One region of the Paenarthrobacter sp. Y-19 genome, then DNA from elsewhere that is predicted to be linked to it. Evidence: riboswitches for the same ligand, from Rfam matches in the RefSeq annotation. Region 1 holds a riboswitch; each other region holds the start of a gene.
The links. Region 1 has a riboswitch for thiamine pyrophosphate ahead of thiC (phosphomethylpyrimidine synthase ThiC). Riboswitches for the same ligand answer to the same signal wherever they lie in the genome.
Positions count from the first base shown of each region.

Region 2: another riboswitch for thiamine pyrophosphate. It lies ahead of PYR64_RS16985 (ECF transporter S component); the one in region 1 lies ahead of thiC (phosphomethylpyrimidine synthase ThiC).
Region 3: another riboswitch for thiamine pyrophosphate. It lies ahead of thiO (glycine oxidase ThiO); the one in region 1 lies ahead of thiC (phosphomethylpyrimidine synthase ThiC).

Region 1 is NZ_CP119414.1:2,331,874-2,337,250, forward strand. Features, by position in the region: gene rimM (ribosome maturation factor RimM) at 1-223, opposite strand, end outside; gene PYR64_RS10995 (RNA-binding protein) at 353-595, opposite strand; gene rpsP (30S ribosomal protein S16) at 597-1,019, opposite strand; gene PYR64_RS11005 (hypothetical protein) at 1,257-1,694, opposite strand; gene PYR64_RS11010 (VOC family protein) at 1,818-2,690, opposite strand; gene PYR64_RS11015 (amidohydrolase family protein) at 2,783-3,865, opposite strand; TPP riboswitch at 3,950-4,057, shown strand; gene thiC (phosphomethylpyrimidine synthase ThiC) at 4,053-5,377, shown strand, end outside.
Region 2 is NZ_CP119414.1:3,625,618-3,630,994, reverse strand. Features, by position in the region: gene PYR64_RS16990 (NUDIX hydrolase) at 1-439, opposite strand, end outside; TPP riboswitch at 883-1,019, shown strand; gene PYR64_RS16985 (ECF transporter S component) at 1,096-1,716, shown strand; gene PYR64_RS16980 (ABC transporter ATP-binding protein) at 1,716-3,287, shown strand; gene PYR64_RS16975 (energy-coupling factor transporter transmembrane component T) at 3,284-4,078, shown strand; gene PYR64_RS16970 (GNAT family N-acetyltransferase) at 4,075-4,674, opposite strand; gene PYR64_RS16965 (penicillin acylase family protein) at 4,704-5,377, opposite strand, start outside.
Region 3 is NZ_CP119414.1:2,699,061-2,704,437, forward strand. Features, by position in the region: gene PYR64_RS12595 (TetR/AcrR family transcriptional regulator) at 1-704, shown strand, start outside; gene PYR64_RS12600 (DUF3107 domain-containing protein) at 755-979, shown strand; gene PYR64_RS12605 (membrane protein) at 1,016-1,318, shown strand; gene PYR64_RS12610 (4a-hydroxytetrahydrobiopterin dehydratase) at 1,368-1,712, opposite strand; gene PYR64_RS12615 (thiazole synthase) at 1,759-2,556, opposite strand; gene thiS (sulfur carrier protein ThiS) at 2,560-2,796, opposite strand; gene thiO (glycine oxidase ThiO) at 2,793-4,028, opposite strand; TPP riboswitch at 4,021-4,140, opposite strand; gene thiE (thiamine phosphate synthase) at 4,168-4,854, shown strand; gene PYR64_RS12635 (CGNR zinc finger domain-containing protein) at 4,971-5,377, opposite strand, start outside.

The sequences.
Region 1 (5,377 bases):
TGGCCTCGGCGGCATTTCGGTCCGCGATCTCCTCGAATCCGAGCAGCAGGATGTCCTTGTTCCACCTGGCACTGCGGACGGTCAGGGGTCCGGCGGACGCCGGCTCCACGACGAACTCGGTTCCGGCGACGAAGCGCTCTGCGGGTGCGTCAGTGAGTACCTGCACCGTTACCTCGCCGCGAATGCCATGGGGTTTACCGATCCGGGCCACCTGGAGCTGCATGGGTTCCTCTGAATTCCTGTTGTTCCGCGCCGCCGGGCAGCCACGGTGTGAAGTGTTGGACAAAGCAATCCGGCCCCTCCACCATATTCGGTGAAGGGGCCGGATCTAAGACAAGCAGTGCTGAGCGCGTTACCGGCGGCGGTCGGTGTCGACGACGTCGACCCTGACCTGCTCGCCACCAGCCAAGGCGGCAACCACAGTGCGCAGTGCGCGTGCGGTCCGTCCTTGACGGCCGATCACCCGTCCGAGGTCCTCCTGGTGAACGCGCACCTCAAGGGATTCCCCGCGGCGGTTGTTCTTGGCACTGACCTTGACATCCTCAGGGCTGTCAACGATCCCACGAACCAAGTGCTCGAGCGCTTCTGCCAGCAACTTACTCAGCCTCGGTGGTCTCTGCTTCAGCCTCGGCCGGAGCCTCGGCAGCGTCGTCCTTCTTGGCCTTCTTGGTGATGGCTTCCGGGATGATGACGGAACCCTTCTCCGGTGCTACGAAAGCTTCCTTGGGAGCTTTCGTCTTCAGGGTGCCTTCCTGGCCCGGGAGGCCCTTGAACTTCTGCCAGTCACCGGTGATCTTGAGGATCGCAGCAACCTGCTCAGTCGGCTGGGCGCCAACGGAAAGCCAGTACTGGGCGCGCTCGGAAGCGACCTCGATGTACGACGGCTCTTCGGTGGGGTGGTACTTGCCGATTTCTTCAATGGCACGGCCATCGCGCTTGGCGCGGGCATCCATGACGACAATGCGGTAGTACGGTGCGCGCATCTTACCGAAGCGCTTAAGGCGAATCTTTACGGCCACTTTTGTGGTCACTCCTGTTTCTGAAACGGGGTTGAACCCGACGTTTTGCACCCGTGGGGCGGGCCATACTAGACGGTTCGAAGGACAAGATACGAGCACGGAGAGAGGGGCCGCACCGATCGAGTACCTGTCTATTGTGCCAGATGCCCGGGTAGATTACGACTCAAGCCCTCCGGGTCGGTGAGTTCTTGGTCACACCAAGGCCCGGTCAGTGCCCGGACCCAGCCCGAGAGGTGGCTATTCGGACCAGACGTAAAGCCCGGCGCGCTCCGTTTTTTCCACGTCCGTGGCCAGAGCGGCAAGTTGCTGAACGTACTGCCGGGACTGGGCGGCGTCGAACGGCATGTCTTCTTGCTCCGCCCAGGCGGAAGCAACGTCATCCAGGACATTGGCTTCACCTTCGCTCTCATACGTGAGCAATTCGGCCAAGGCCCTCACCATCGCTTCGGGAACGCCAAGCAGCGCGTCACTGGTGACGTCCACCAGCGCGAGTTCGTAGTCAGCGCCTGCAGCATGGACGGCCTGGCCGGCGAGGTCGCCCAGTTGTTCCACCTCGAAGTCCGTTATGCCGTTGATGCGGACTGCAGGGCCTGCGGCATCGGCACCTTTACCCAGGGCTGCCGCCCGCTTGAGTGCTTCGTCGTGGGTGGCTACAAAAATTTCGGCAAAGCCCATGGAAAGTACTCTCAATCCTTCGTGCTGACGGGACGTCCGGCGCAGGCCCGCCAGGGTCCCGAACCGTCACTGCCCAGCCTAGTGCAGCATGGGGCACCGACGGGCACTCCGGCGGGATGCCGTCTAGCGAACAGCCACCCGCAGCTTGTTCCGCCACGGATCTTCGAACTGCAGTTCAGCGCCGGTGTGATGGTTCTGCACCCCGGCAACGCGCAAACGGTCCGCCAAGGCCCCGACATCCTCGCTGGATGGAACCTCGATCAACACTTCCCCCAGCCCAAGAGTGTCCTTGCGAGGGCCGGCACCCCGGCTGTTCCAGACATTCATGGCCATGTGGTGGTGATAGCCGCCGGCGGATACGAACAGTGCTTGGCCGTGCCAGCCCGCGGTACGCTCGAAGCCCAGGGTCCCGACGTAGAAGTCCTGGGCGGTGGCGACGTCACCCACCTGAAGGTGGACGTGCCCGACACCGGCCGCTGCCTGATGCTGGCCCGTGACGGCTTCTTCGCTCAGGTGCTGCTGAAGGAAACGTTGCGGCGGGAGGGCCACGTTGTCCATGACGACGTTCTTGCCGTCCCACTGCCAGGTTTCACGGGGCTTGTCGTAGTAAAGCTCGATGCCGTTGCCTTCCGGGTCGGTGAAGTAGAACGCTTCGCTGACCAGGTGGTCTGCGCTGCCCACGAACGCCCGGGGTTCGTATCCGGCAGCGGTGGCGATGGTGGCCGCCAGTGAGGGCTGATCCTGGAACAGTACGGCGGTGTGGAACAACCCGGCTTCCCCCCGCCCCGGAATCTGGAGCCCCGAAGCCGGCGCCAAGTGAACCACGGGCTTGCCTGCCCGACCCAGGTAGAGGCCGCCGTCCTGTTCGGCCACGACCACAAGGCCCAAAGCACGCTGGTAGTAGTCACTCATGACTTTCATGTCGCCGACCTTGAGCATGACAGTGCCCATGGCGAGGTCGGCAGGAAGAAGGTCCTGTGCGGATGATGTGGACATGTGAAGCTCCCCGTGTTGTAGTGTCCGCCTTTCGGCAGGTTCTACTTCTCTAAATTACTTGAAGCTTCAATTTATTCCCAGCCATTTGACACTCATCCCATGAGTTCACCGCGAAGGACCACGTGCTTGAGCCCGGATACCGTCCGTAGGTCGTGCCGGGGATCGTCATGGCAGAGAACGACGTCGGCACTGGCGCCTTCGCTGATGGCGTCGGCTCCCAGCCACTTGCGGGCGCCCCACGCAGCGGCATCCAGGACCGCGGCGGGCGGCAGGCCGGCGTCGTGCAGTTCATGCATTTCGTCCGCGATGCGGCCGTGCTTGATCACGCTGCCCGCATCCGTTCCCGCGTAGATCGCCACCCCGGCCTCGAAAGCCTCAAGGACCCGCTCACGCCGGCGCTCCCACAACCGCGTCATGTGGTCCGCGTACCCGGGGAACTTTGGCGCCGCCTGGGCGGCGATCTCCGGAAAGGTCGCAATGTTCACCAACGTGGGAACGATCGGCACTGACTGCTCCACCAGCCGTGGGATGTGCCGGGGCAGAAGGCCAGTGGCATGTTCGATGCAGTCGATGTTGGCATCCAGCATGTCGTCGATTGTGTCCTCCGCAAAGCAGTGCGCCGTGACCCTGGCACCTTCCTCGTGGGCGGCAGCTACGGCGTCCTTGACCAGCTTTGCCGGAAAAGAGGGCGCCAGGTCGCCAATGCCCCGGTCGATCCAGTCGCCTACGAGCTTCACCCAACCGTCGCCGTCGCGGGCCTCCTTACGGACGGTCTCCACCAGCTGTTCCGGTTCAATCTCATGGCCCAATCCGCGCAGGTACCGACGGCTTCGGGCGATGTGGCGGCCGGACCTGATAAGGCGGGGCAAGTCCGTCCGCGGCTGCACCCAACGTGTGTCGCTGGGAGATCCGCAGTCGCGGATCAGCAGGGTTCCCGAAGCGAGGTCGGCCTGGGCCTGCGCGAGGGTGGTGGCGTCGTCCACGGCCCCACCGGCGCCCAAGCCGATATGGCAGTGGGCATCCACGAAACCCGGCAGGACCCAACCGTCCAGTACCTTGTCGGGAGGGGACGACGGCTTTTCAAACGTCAGCGCTCCCCCAACAGACCACATTCCTTGGCGCACGTCATCTGCCGCCACGAGCACGGGTCCGCTGAATTCAATGATGTTGGCCATGGCAAAAGCCTAATCCGCAGCGGGGCGGCAGGCTTCGGCGGACTGATGTGACTGGGCGCCCCCTGCCAGCTGTGGTAGCTTCGTCTACGACCACACGGGGGCCCTTGCAGGGGCTGAGATCGGGCTGAGGCAGCCTGCGACCGTTGAACCTGTCCGGGTAATGCCGGCGAAGGAAGTGAGTAATCCTTTGAGCACCACCAAAACACAGCACAGCCCTGCCCAAAACGAGTCCAGCCCTGCCCAAAACGAGCCTGTTACGCAGTCCCTGAGGTCCCATTCGCTGGCATGGCTTGAAGACCATGACGCCGGAATCCGCGTCCCCGTGACGGAAATCGCGCTGGAGCCCTCCCCCAATGGCCAAGCCAACGCACCACTGCAGGTGTACCGGACGGCAGGCCCGGGCAGCGATCCCGTCGTGGGCCTGGAACCGTTCCGGGCCGCATGGATCGAGTCCCGCGGCGACACTGAGGCCTATTCCGGCCGCGAACGGAACCTGCTCGACGACGGCAAGTCGGCTGTTCGCCGCGGGGCCGCCTCAGCCGAGTGGAAGGGCGCGCAACCGGTGCCACGCCGCGCCGCCGAGGGTAAGACCGTCACCCAGATGCACTACGCACGGCAAGGCCTGGTGACGCCTGAGATGCGCTTCGTGGCGCTGCGCGAGAATTGCGATGTCGAACTGGTCCGCAGCGAGGTCGCCGCCGGCCGCGCGATCATTCCCAACAACATCAACCACCCCGAATCCGAGCCCATGATTATCGGCAAGGCCTTCCTGGTGAAGATCAACGCCAACATCGGCAATTCGGCCGTCACCAGTTCAATTGCCGAAGAAGTGGACAAGCTTCAGTGGGCTACGCAGTGGGGCGCGGACACCGTCATGGACTTGTCAACCGGCGACGACATCCACACCACCCGCGAGTGGCTGATCCGCAACTCCCCTGTTCCGATCGGCACCGTTCCCATCTACCAGGCGCTGGAAAAGGTCAATGGAGAAGCCAACAAGCTCACGTGGGAAATCTTCCGTGACACAGTGATCGAACAGTGCGAGCAAGGCGTGGACTACATGACGATCCATGCCGGTGTACTGCTCAGGTACGTACCGCTGACCGCCAACCGCGTGACAGGCATAGTTTCCCGTGGCGGGTCCATCATGGCGGGGTGGTGCCTGGCCCACCACCAGGAGAACTTCCTGTACACGCACTTCGACGAGTTGTGCGAAATTTTTGCCAAGTACGACGTCGCGTTTTCCCTCGGCGACGGCCTGCGTCCCGGCGCTACCGCTGACGCCAACGACGCCGCACAATTCGCGGAACTGGACACCCTGGCCGAACTCACACAGCGCGCCTGGGAATTCGACGTGCAGGTGATGGTGGAAGGTCCCGGGCATATCCCGTTCCACCTGGTCCGCGAAAATGTGGAACGGCAGCAGGAACTCTGCAAAGGGGCACCGTTCTACACCCTGGGTCCGCTGGTAACCGACGTCGCCCCCGGCTACGACCACATCACCTCAGCCAT
Region 2 (5,377 bases), 1.3 Mb from region 1:
GCGCTTCCGGTGCCGGCTTGGCCACATAGAAGTAGGTGTCGAAGCGCTTGGGCATGTCTATGGGCGTGATCCAGTTGGCCCAGGGGCGCAGGTCTCCGGGCTCGATGCCCAGCCCGGCTTCTTCCTGGACTTCGCGGATTGCTGCCGTGAGCACCATTCCCGCGTTCCTCTCCGCCAACGCTGTGTCCGCGGAAATCGAACTCTGCGCCCAGGACAACGCATGGCTGCGCAGCAGTTCCCCGGGGTAGTCCCAGCCGGACTGATCCACAGCGTCCACCCGGCCGCCCGGAAAGACCACCATTCCTGCCGCGAAGTCCATGGTGCTGACTCTGTGCTGGACAAATGCCTCTAGCCCCGAGGTGGCGTCGCGGAGCAGAATCACGCTGGCAGCGAGGCGTGGCTCGGCCACGGGTGCGTGGGAGCCTGGACGATCCGTCATCAGGCCATTCTTGCAGGTGCGTTGTGGGGCCTGCTGTGCGTGTTTAGGCGCGGGGATAGGGCGCAGAGTGGGCCTCGCAATGCACTCCTGTTGTTGTGGGGCCTGGTGTGCGTGTTTAGGCGTGGGGATGGGGCGCAGAGTGGGCCTCGCAACGCACCCTCGATTGTTGTGGGGCCTGGTGTGCGTGTTTAGGTGTGGGGATAGGGCGCAGAGTGGGCCTCGCAACGCACCCTCGTTTGTTGTGGGGCCTGGTGTGCGTGCTATGGCGTGGGGATGGGGTGCTGAGTGGGCCTCGCAACGTACTCCCGTTTGTTGTGGGGCCTGCTGTGCGTGTTTAGGCGTGGGGATAGGGCGCAGAGTGGGCCTCGCAACAGGATTGTGACCGCGGCCCAGAGCGGGCCGTACGCGGAGGTGTAAACTGAACCCGCCCATCAGGGCAGATTTGATAACGACAGGGGAGCGCCGCCGTCGGACCTTGCAGCGATGCAGGAGACGCGAGGGCGCTGAGAGTGCGGACAGCCGCAGACCCTCGAACCTGATCCGGTTAGTACCGGCGCAAGGGAGTCGAGCTTCTCAGAGTGTCCGGAGCCGGACGGCGCAAGCCAGGCGGATTCCGGGGAGCACTTTCCCCTCCTGTAACCTCAGGAGGCAGAAAAATGACCACGGTAAACGTGAAGAAGACCAGTTATAGCTGGCGTGTTGTAGACATCGTGGTGGCGGCCCTCATCGCCATCGCCGGCGGCGTGATTTTCTGGGCCTGGTCCCAGGGCGCGGCACTGGTATCCATCCCCATGAATGCGGCGTACCCGCCCCTTACCGGCCTGATCGCCGGTGGCTGGATGATCCCCGCAGTCCTGGGCATGCTCATTATCCGAAAGCCCGGCGCAGCTCTTTTCTGCGAGGCCGTCGCAGCCACGGGTGAGCTCATCATGGGTTCGCAGTACGGCACCACGGTGCTCATCTCCGGCATCCTCCAAGGCCTTGGCGCCGAGCTCATCTTCGCCGCGTTCCGCTACAAGAAGTTCAACCTGCCCACCGCACTCCTCGCGGGCGCAGGCGCGGGCCTCTTCTGTGGCCTGAACGATTCGTTCCTGCCCTGGGGCTGGAATATCGCCTACGAGGCCATCGACAAGCTGACGTACATCACTTTCACCACCATCTCCGGTGCAGTGATCGCCGGCGGCCTGTCCTGGATCGCCACCCGCGGTCTGGCCACGACGGGTGTCCTGAGTTCCTTCGCGTCGCGGAAGGCCGCTTCGGAGCCAGTCTTCAACTGATGCCTGCCACACACAGCGGCACGGTCCGGCCTGCCGCCATCTCCGCCGAGGGGTGGGGATGGCGGCATGCCGGCCGGGCCCAGCCTGCCATCCAGGGCCTTGACCTCCGCATTGAACCGGGGGAACGCGTCCTGTTGCTGGGCCCTTCGGGGGCCGGCAAGTCCACGCTCCTGCACGCCCTCGCCGGGGTGCTGGGTGACGAGGAAGACGACTCTGATGAGACCGGTTCGCTGCTGATCGACGGCGTCACTGCCCGCGAGCAGCGTGGCCGCGCCGGGCTGATGCAGCAGGATCCCGAAACGCAGGTGGTTCTCTCCCGGGTGGGCGACGACGTTGCCTTCGGCGCGGAGAACCTTGCCGTGCCGCGCGAGGAGATCTGGTCCCGGGTGCATGAAGCGCTCGACGACGTCGGCTTGCGTACCGCATCAGGCGGCGGTTTGGCATTGGACCACCCGACGGCGGCACTTTCCGGGGGACAGAAGCAGCGCCTCGCGCTGGCCGGCATTTTGGCGATGCGGCCAGGCTTGATCCTGCTGGACGAACCCACGGCCAACCTCGATCCTGCAGGGGTCCTCGAGGTCCGCGACGCCGTGGCCCGCTGCCTGGACAAGACCGGCGCCACGCTGGTGGTGGTGGAGCACAGGGTGTCCGTGTGGAAGGACCTGGTGGACAGGATCGTGGTCCTGCAGCCCGGTACCGCAGGCCCGCAATCAGGCACCCCGGGAGTCCTCCTGGATGGTCCGCCGGAGCAGGTCCTCACCCAGGCGCGCTCCATGCTGATGACGGCGGGCGTATGGGTTCCCGGCTACGTTCCCGCCACAAGGGCGCGCGCCCGGACGACCGGGACAAACGAACTCCTCCTTGCAGCGCAGGACCTGGCCGTGTCCCGGGAAAAGCCCAGGCGGAAGCGCTTCCGAACCATCCCTCCGGTTCCGGTGCAGAGGGACATCACCGCCCAGGTCCGTGCTGGCCAGGCGTTGACCATTACCGGGCCCAATGGTGCCGGGAAGTCCACTTTTGCGCTGACGTTGGCCGGCCTTCTGGCGCCGGTGGACGGCATGGTGAGCGCCGGCGTCGGGCTATCGGAGGGAGCGGGCATCGACCCGTACAAATGGAAGGCCGATCAGCTCATCTCCAGGATCGGCACGGTCTTCCAGGAACCGGAGCACCAGTTCGTCACGGGCAAGGTCCTGGATGAGCTCATGTTCGGCCCCAGGCACCTGGGCCACGGCGGGGAACGCGTGGACGAATTGGTGGAGCGGCTGAGGCTCTCCCATCTGGTGGATGCCAATCCCTATACACTGTCCGGCGGTGAGAAACGCAGGCTTTCAGTGGCTACGGTGTTGGCGGCGCACCCGAAGGTACTTGTCCTCGATGAGCCCACCTTCGGACAGGACGCCAATACCTGGGCCGAGCTGGCCTCGTTCCTCTCGGAGTTGCTGGACGCCGGTACCGCCGTGGTTTCCGTGACCCACGACCAGGAATTCAGTGCCGTACTGGGCGGGACGGAACTGCGGCTCGGGCCGGTGTCCCAAGGTGAGACGGCGCCCCAGGAAGCGGGTGCGGCATGAGGGACGCATTGAGCCTGCGCGGCAACCACGCACTCCTGACCCGGGCAAACCCGTTGGCGAAGTTCGTGGCCGTCTTCCTTATCTCCCTGGTGCTGGCCCTGTCCATCGACTGGGTTTCCGCGTCCACGGCTCTCATCGCGGAATTGGCGCTCTTCCCCTTGGCCGGCCTCACACTCCGCCTTCTCTGGCAGCGCGCCTGGCCGCTGATCATAGCGGCGGCGATAGGGGGCTGGAGCACCGCGATTGTGGCCGCTGACAGCGGCGCGGTACTGCTCGACGTCGGACTCTGGTCCATCAGTGAAGGTTCCCTTGAGCTGGGGCTCGGCTTCATGCTGCGCGGTTTGGCGATCGCCCTCCCCGCGATCCTGCTGATGTCCTGCACCGACCCGACGGACCTGGCGGATGCACTTGCGCAGAAGGCAAAGCTGCCGCACCGATTTGTCCTCGGTTCCCTTGCCGCCATGCGGCTGGTGGGCCTCATGGCGGAGGAGTGGCAGACCATCGGCATGGCCCGGCGCGCCCGCGGTGTCGGCTCGCAGGGAAGCCCGATCCAGCGCCTCAAAGCGACGCTCGGACAGAGCTTCGGGCTGCTGGTCCAGGCCGTCCGGCGGGCTTCGCGGTTGGCCGTGACCATGGAAGCCCGCGGTTTCGGCGGGGGACAACGGACGTGGGCGCGTGAGTCCACGTACTCGCTGATGGACGTCTGGGTGGTACTTGGCGGCGTGGCCATAGCCGGAGGCGCCGTCCTCACGGCTTTGGGCGCCGGAACGTGGAGCTTCGTGTGGCGTTAGCGGGCCGGTAGCTCCTGGATTTCGTCGAAATCTGCGCGGGTGAGGAAGCCGAGCTGGGCCTCCTTCTCCTCGAGCTGGATGATCGGGCCGAGTTCGAAGCACGTCGCTTCAAGCCGGCGCAGGGCTTTGGCGTTGCGTGAGTCTGGCTCCACGATGATCCGGTCCTTGCCCGGGAGCGAGAACATGTACCTGATAAGGGAGGTGCCGAGCCTGGGGGTGAAGTGCGGAATGGGGCGCGTTGCCGGTGCCAGCAGCAGATGCATCCCGATGTCCGCCTCGCGGGCGGGGTAGGCCTCGCCCACGGGATCGTGCAGTGGTTCGTATGTCTGGAACAGGGCCAGGGGCTCGCCGTCGAGGAGGGCCAGGAAAGCGTGGTGCGTGTCCAGTGAGTCAAGGAACCCGTAGATTTCCAGCACTTCCTCTTGGGACTTCTCCGTCATGCCCCAGAACCTGGCGCGGGGTTGCTTGACCCATTCGAAGATGAGCCCGATGTCTTCGCTGGGGACCAGCGGGACAAGGCGCAATTCACCCCAGCCTTCGAGGTTCTCGGAGTAGACGGTGGTGCGGACGGAGAAGTCCTGGGTGGCGGTGCTCATGTGTTCCTTCGGTAGGCGGGTGTCTGGTGTCAGTTCGGGTCTTTGGCCAGGGCGGACCAGTCCGTGGTTACAGGGACCATCCGGCCTTCGCTCCAGAGCGGGAGCTGGTCCCCGAAGTGGCTGTGGCCGGGCGGTCCGGCTGCGCCGAAAGGCACAATCCACCGGCTGTTCTCCCGGCAGTCCAGGTCCCAGACGTAACGGGCCACAGGTCCGCGGAAGCTTCGGTCGTCCACTCCAGGGAGGCTTTCGGTGCTCAGCACGCAGCCGGTGTCTCCACTGAGGGCGGCCGTGGGCGCCGCAGCGGCAAGGGTTTCGGGGAGCACATGGATTGCCAGCAGCGTGTGCCGGTCACCCCAGGACCCGCCGTCCAGCAATGCTTCTTCCAATGCCGTGGCTTCCAACGCCGCCGCTGCCTCCACGGAGACGGCGATGCCAAGTTCGGAGCCGCGGACCAGCAGGGTCTCCAGTGCGAAGCCGATGCGCGATGCCACGGACAACCACGGGCCAAACAATGGGGAATAGCCGCTCGGGGTGTTCAGGGGAGCAAGAGCGGCGTGCCGTCCGAGGCGCTGGACCAATGCACCGCGCCAGTCAGCGAAAACGGCCGCGGGATGGCTGCCGGCGTCCATCCGGCCATCCCACGCCAACAACTGTGATCGTAGTTTCCTAGCCTCGTCGGACAGCCCGGTTGTCTCCAGTGCAG
Region 3 (5,377 bases), 370 kb from region 1:
TACCCACCGGTAGAGTGGTCATAACTGCAAAGGAAAGGCGGCAGACTGTGGCTGACGGCACACGGGCAAACGATGGGGCACCCGCAAAGCAGGAACGGACCGGTTCACCTCGTTCACCAAGGTTGCCGCGGGACGAACGCCGGGCACAGCTGCTGAACGCCGCCTTGGAAGTCTTCGTCTCCAACGGCTTCCACGGCGCGGCAATGGACGAGATCGCAGAAACTGCGCACGTCAGCAAGCCGGTGCTCTACCAGCACTTCCCGTCCAAACGCGAGCTGTACATGGCGCTCCTGGACAGCCATCTGGCAACCCTGACGGATTTGATGCTCGGTGCACTGAACTCCACCACGGACAACAAGGAGCGCGTCAAGGCCGTCATGCGCGCCTATTACAGGTTCATTGCGGACGACGACCAGGCGCACCGCCTTGTGTTTGAGTCCGACCTCATCAACGATCCCGATGTCAGCTCCCGTCTGGAGACGTTCAACAAGACGTTCGCCGACGCCGTCGCCCATGTCATTGCCGAGGACACCAAACTCCCGCCCCTCGAAGCCCAGCTCCTGGGTCGCGGCCTGGCAGGAATGGCCCAGGTCAGCGCCCGTTATTGGCTTGAAACGGACGGAAACCTGGACCTCGATGTCGCCAGCGATCTGATCTATCGTTTAGCTTGGCGCGGAATCAGTCGATTCCCCAAAGAGTCCTAGGCTACAAATAGAGGACTGACTTAACACTTGATTGGCTTGGAGGCCTTGCTGTGGAAGTAAAGATCGGCATTCAGAACGTTGGCCGTGAAATTGTGCTCGAATCCGCCCTGGACGCTGACGCCGTAGCCAAGATCGTGGCCGAGGCCGTGTCCAAGGGCTCGGAACTGCGGCTTACCGATGAGAAAGGCCGCCAGGTCATCGTTCCGGGCAACGTGCTGGGATACGTGGAAATCGGCGCCGAGGAAGTCCGCCGGGTCGGCTTCGGCGCCCTCTAGCGTTCACCGTCCCGCCTTCGTCCGCTAAGGAGTCTCATGCTTTCACTTGTCATCGTGGTTCTGGCCACCGTTGCTGCCGGTTTCATCGTGTGGGCCACCGATAAGCGGCACAGCAGGTACGGGATTGCATTGCCCGCAGGCATTGCGGCCGCTGTTGGCACCCTGAGCTGGATTGCTTTCATCAGTGCCGGACTGGGCTACCAGCCGGGCGCGACATGGATCCCCTGGGTCCTGCCAATCGTGCTCGGAAGTGCAGCGGCAGCGGGCATTGTGGTCTATCTGGGACGGACCCGCACCAAGCATGATACTGAGGCGCTGACCAAGGCCCTGCGGCTCTAGGCTCGAAAAACAGCAGTGACCATCACCCACGGGTGATGGTCACTGCTGTTTAAGGGCCCTCGGCGCCCGGATAGCGACCCGGCTCAGCGAGGGCACCCGTGGCCGATGCTGCCTCACTTACGGAGGCGGCAGCAGCAAGGTCGCGTTGGGTTACCTGTCCGCCGGCGTCATGGGACACGTAACGCAGGAAGACCCTGTTGTACCGCCAGTCAAGATCCGGATGGTGGTTCTGCTCTTCGGCGATCTGTCCAATGGCCGCGATGAGGGCCAAAGCCTCGGCCGCCGTCGACGTCTTGTAAACGGTTACGAGGCCGTTTTGGAGCTTCCACCCCGGGAGGTCCTTGAGAGCGGCTTCGACCGCTGCCGGGGGCACCGGTTCTTTCCTGTTAACCATGGTTGCTCCTTCGTTGCGGGGAACCCGGCCCGGGAGAAACCCGGCTTTAGAGGAACTCCGCCCGGCCTTCCATGGCCGAGGACGCCAAGGCGTGCTCACGACGCGGAATCCGGCCTGCCTGTTTGGCCAGCCTACCGGCGATGACGGCGTGTTTGAAGGCTTGACCCATCTGCACAGGGTTCTGCGCGCGGGTCACTGCGGTCGCCAGCAGGACCGCGTCACAGCCCAGTTCCATGGCAAGTGCGGCGTCGGAAGCTGTTCCGATCCCGGCGTCCAGCACCACCGGCACGGAGGCCCGGGACACGATGAGTTCTATGTTGTGCGGGTTCAGGATGCCCAGGCCGGTCCCGATGGGCGAGCCCAGCGGCATGACTGCCGTGGCGCCGAGGTTCTCGAGGCGGAGGGCAAGCACGGGATCGTCGTTGGTGTAGGCGAACACTTTGAAGCCGCGGTTCACCAATTGCTCGGTGGCGTCCACCAGTTCAACAGCGTCAGGGAGCAGCGTGTGCTCGTCCGCGATGACTTCCAGCTTGACCCAGTCGGTCTCCAGCGCCTCGCGTGCCAGTTCCGCCGTCATCACGGCGTCCTTCGCCGTGAAACAGCCTGCGGTGTTCGGGAGGACCCGGATGTTGTTGTCCACCAGCAGCTGGAACAGCGAACCGGTTTCGGCCGGCGAATAGCGTCGCATGGCCACGGTGGTGAGCTCGGTTCCGGATGCCAGGAGCGCGGCTCCGAGCCCGTCCAGGCTCGGCGCACCTCCCGTTCCCATGATCAGGCGGGACCCGAATTCGACGCCGTCGATCACCAAGGCGTCAGTACGGATTTCGGTGCTTGCTGTGGTCATGGTTCAGCCTCCCTGTACTGCGGTAACGAGTTCGAGTTCATCGCCGTCGGCCAGCGGAGTAGCCGCCCACTGGCTGCGCGGCACCACCTCGGAATTGCGGGCGACGGCGACACCCAGCTTCCCGCCGTCGGCCGCCTGTCCACGGTGGTCGAGTACGCGGCCGGTGACGGCCGTGACGAGCGTGCTGACGGAGGCGTCGGCGGGCACCTGGCGGACGGCGCCGTTGAGTTTGATGTTCATACTGTTTCCTTGCTGTGGAGTTGAGAGCGACGCGCGGTTGCACTGAAACGGTCGGGCCGGAAGATGGACCAGCGGGGATCAGGGGAACCGGTGAGCAGCTCCCCCACGATCATGGCGGCCGCGGGGGTCAGGAGGACGCCATGCCGGAAGAACCCGGTGGCCACCACCAGGCCTGCGATGTCCCCGCTTGAACCGGCTACGCGGCCCAGCAACGGAGCGTTATCCGGAGTCCCTGGCCTGGCGCGCGCAGTTGCTTCCAGGAGTTCAAGTTCGGCCACCGCGGGAACCAATACCTGGGCGTCCCTAAGGAGCTGGTAAACCCCGCCGGCAGAGACTGCGTTGGAGGCCGCCGACAAGCCGTCCTCCCGTTGGGTAGCTCCGATGACTACGGTTCCGTCGTCCCTGGGAACGATGTAAACGGGCACCCCGCGGACCATGCCACGAACAGTGGCAGTGAGCAGCGGTTGGAGGTGCGCGGGGACCCGAAGCCTGAGGATGTCCCCGTAGACCGGCCTGACCGGAAGTTCAAGACCCTCAGGAAGGCCGGCGAGCGCGGGGGCGCCCAGCCCGTTGGCCACCACGGTTTCGCCGGCCACGACGGATTTGCCGGATTCGAGCTCCACTCCGGCTACCTGGTCCCCGTCCCACAACAGGCCGTGCGCGGACTCTGCAACGGCAAATCCTTCCCTGGCGCCGCCTACCCACGTGCCATCGCCGGATGAATGCGCGGCCAGCCCTGCCATGAGGCACTCCGCCAGCTTCCGTGGATCCACCTGGTGATCGGCGGGTATATCAAAGGCACAGGAAATTTGCGGGCTAAGGAGCGGTTCGCGTTCCCTGGCGGTCCGCAACGGCAACGGTTCGACCCCCAGGCCCGCCGCGAGCTGGACGGTGCGAAGGTCCGCGAGCGCGCGGCGGTCGGCGGCATCGGCACCCACGGCGAGGGTCGGCGTCGTGCGGTATCCGGTATCTTCCACAGGCCGGTGAAGGCCGCCGGCAAACGAAGGCCACAACCGGGATGACTCGAGCATGAGCTCCAGGAGGTCTTCTTCCTGGTAGTGCAGCTCGCTCACGGGCGCCAACATTCCGGCAGCAGCAAATGTCGCACCGGTGGCGGGTGCCGGATCGATGAGTGCTACGGAGCGGCCCAGCTTCCGAGCCTGGTGGGCGATGCCCAGTCCGATGACGCCTCCGCCGATAACGGCAACATCCGCGTGAATGGCTTCTGCCATCTGTTTCCTTCCCTACGCCGGTACTAGCCGGATCAGGTCAAGCGGTCGGCTCTGAAGCCCTCTCAGCCGGACGGTCATAAAGACGTAGGTCACGGCTCCCGCAGTACGTGCCCAGTTTAGAGGAACTACTGTGGATTCCATGACCCAGCACTCTGCCCTCGCCAGCGCCCGCCTCTACCTGTGCACTGATGCGCGCAAGCGCCAAGGCGATTTCGAAGACTTTGCCGACGCCGCGTTCCAGGGCGGGGTGGACATCATCCAACTCCGTGACAAGACGATCGAAGCCGCCGAGGAATTGGAATTGCTGGCGATCCTGCGTGGCGTCGCAGAACGGCACGGGCGGCTCTGGGCGGTCAACGACCGGGCGGATATTGCCAGTGTTTCCGGGGCTCCGGTGTTCCATGTGGGCCAGAAGGACCTCCCGCTGGAGATTGCCCGCACCTTCCTTCCCCGCCCCGCTTCGATTGGTCTCTCCACCCATACACCTGAGCAGGTAAATGCCGCGATCACGGCTTCGCCGTGCGAGCCTGGACTGGACTATTTCTGCGTTGGTCCCGTCTGGGCGACCCCCACCAAACCCGGCCGTGAGGCGGTGGGAACCGGCCTGGTCACATATGCCGCGGAAGCGATCAAGCGTGCGGAGGAGACCACCGGAGGCGCCGTGGAGGTGCCGTGGTTTGCGATCGGCGGAATCGATCTCGGCAACGTCGAGCAGGTGCTCGCTGCGGGCGCCAGCCGTATCGTCGTCGTTCGCGCCATTACCGAGGCGGAAGATCCGACGGCGGCAGCCAAGTCGCTGCTCGAAGCCCTGGACGCCGCCGCGTAACGGTTCTCCAAACAACAGTCCCAGGCACGCAGACCGTCGCGGTATCGGCAGGTTGTGGCGACAGGGTGAGTCGGGGCTTGCAGATGCCGCAGCCCACCCACCGGATCGGATCAGATTCAGGTGAGCCGATCGCGGTACTGGCGCATCTTGCTCCGCGCCCCGCACGTGTTCATGTCGCACCAGGTCCGGGTCCTGGACCGTGAACTGTCGTAGAACACCCACCTGCACGCTTCCGACGCGCAGGTCCTGAGCCGCTGCCCCGAGCCGGTCAAGCCGTGGAGCAGGAGCGCCCCGACCGCTGCTCCTGCCGGCGAGACCGGCAGGGCGGCCGACGGGGTCAGCGCGAGCCGCCCGTCGTCGTCGACGTGGGGGCCTGCCCAGTGCTCCTGAGCGAGCTGGTTCAGGGCGGATCGCGCTGCCGTGTCGGTACGGTCGGCCAGGAACGCGCGCATGACCTCGCGGGCGTCGCGCAACGAGATGAGATGCTCGAGCGTGGGCTCCCCGTCCCATCCATGCCGGACCA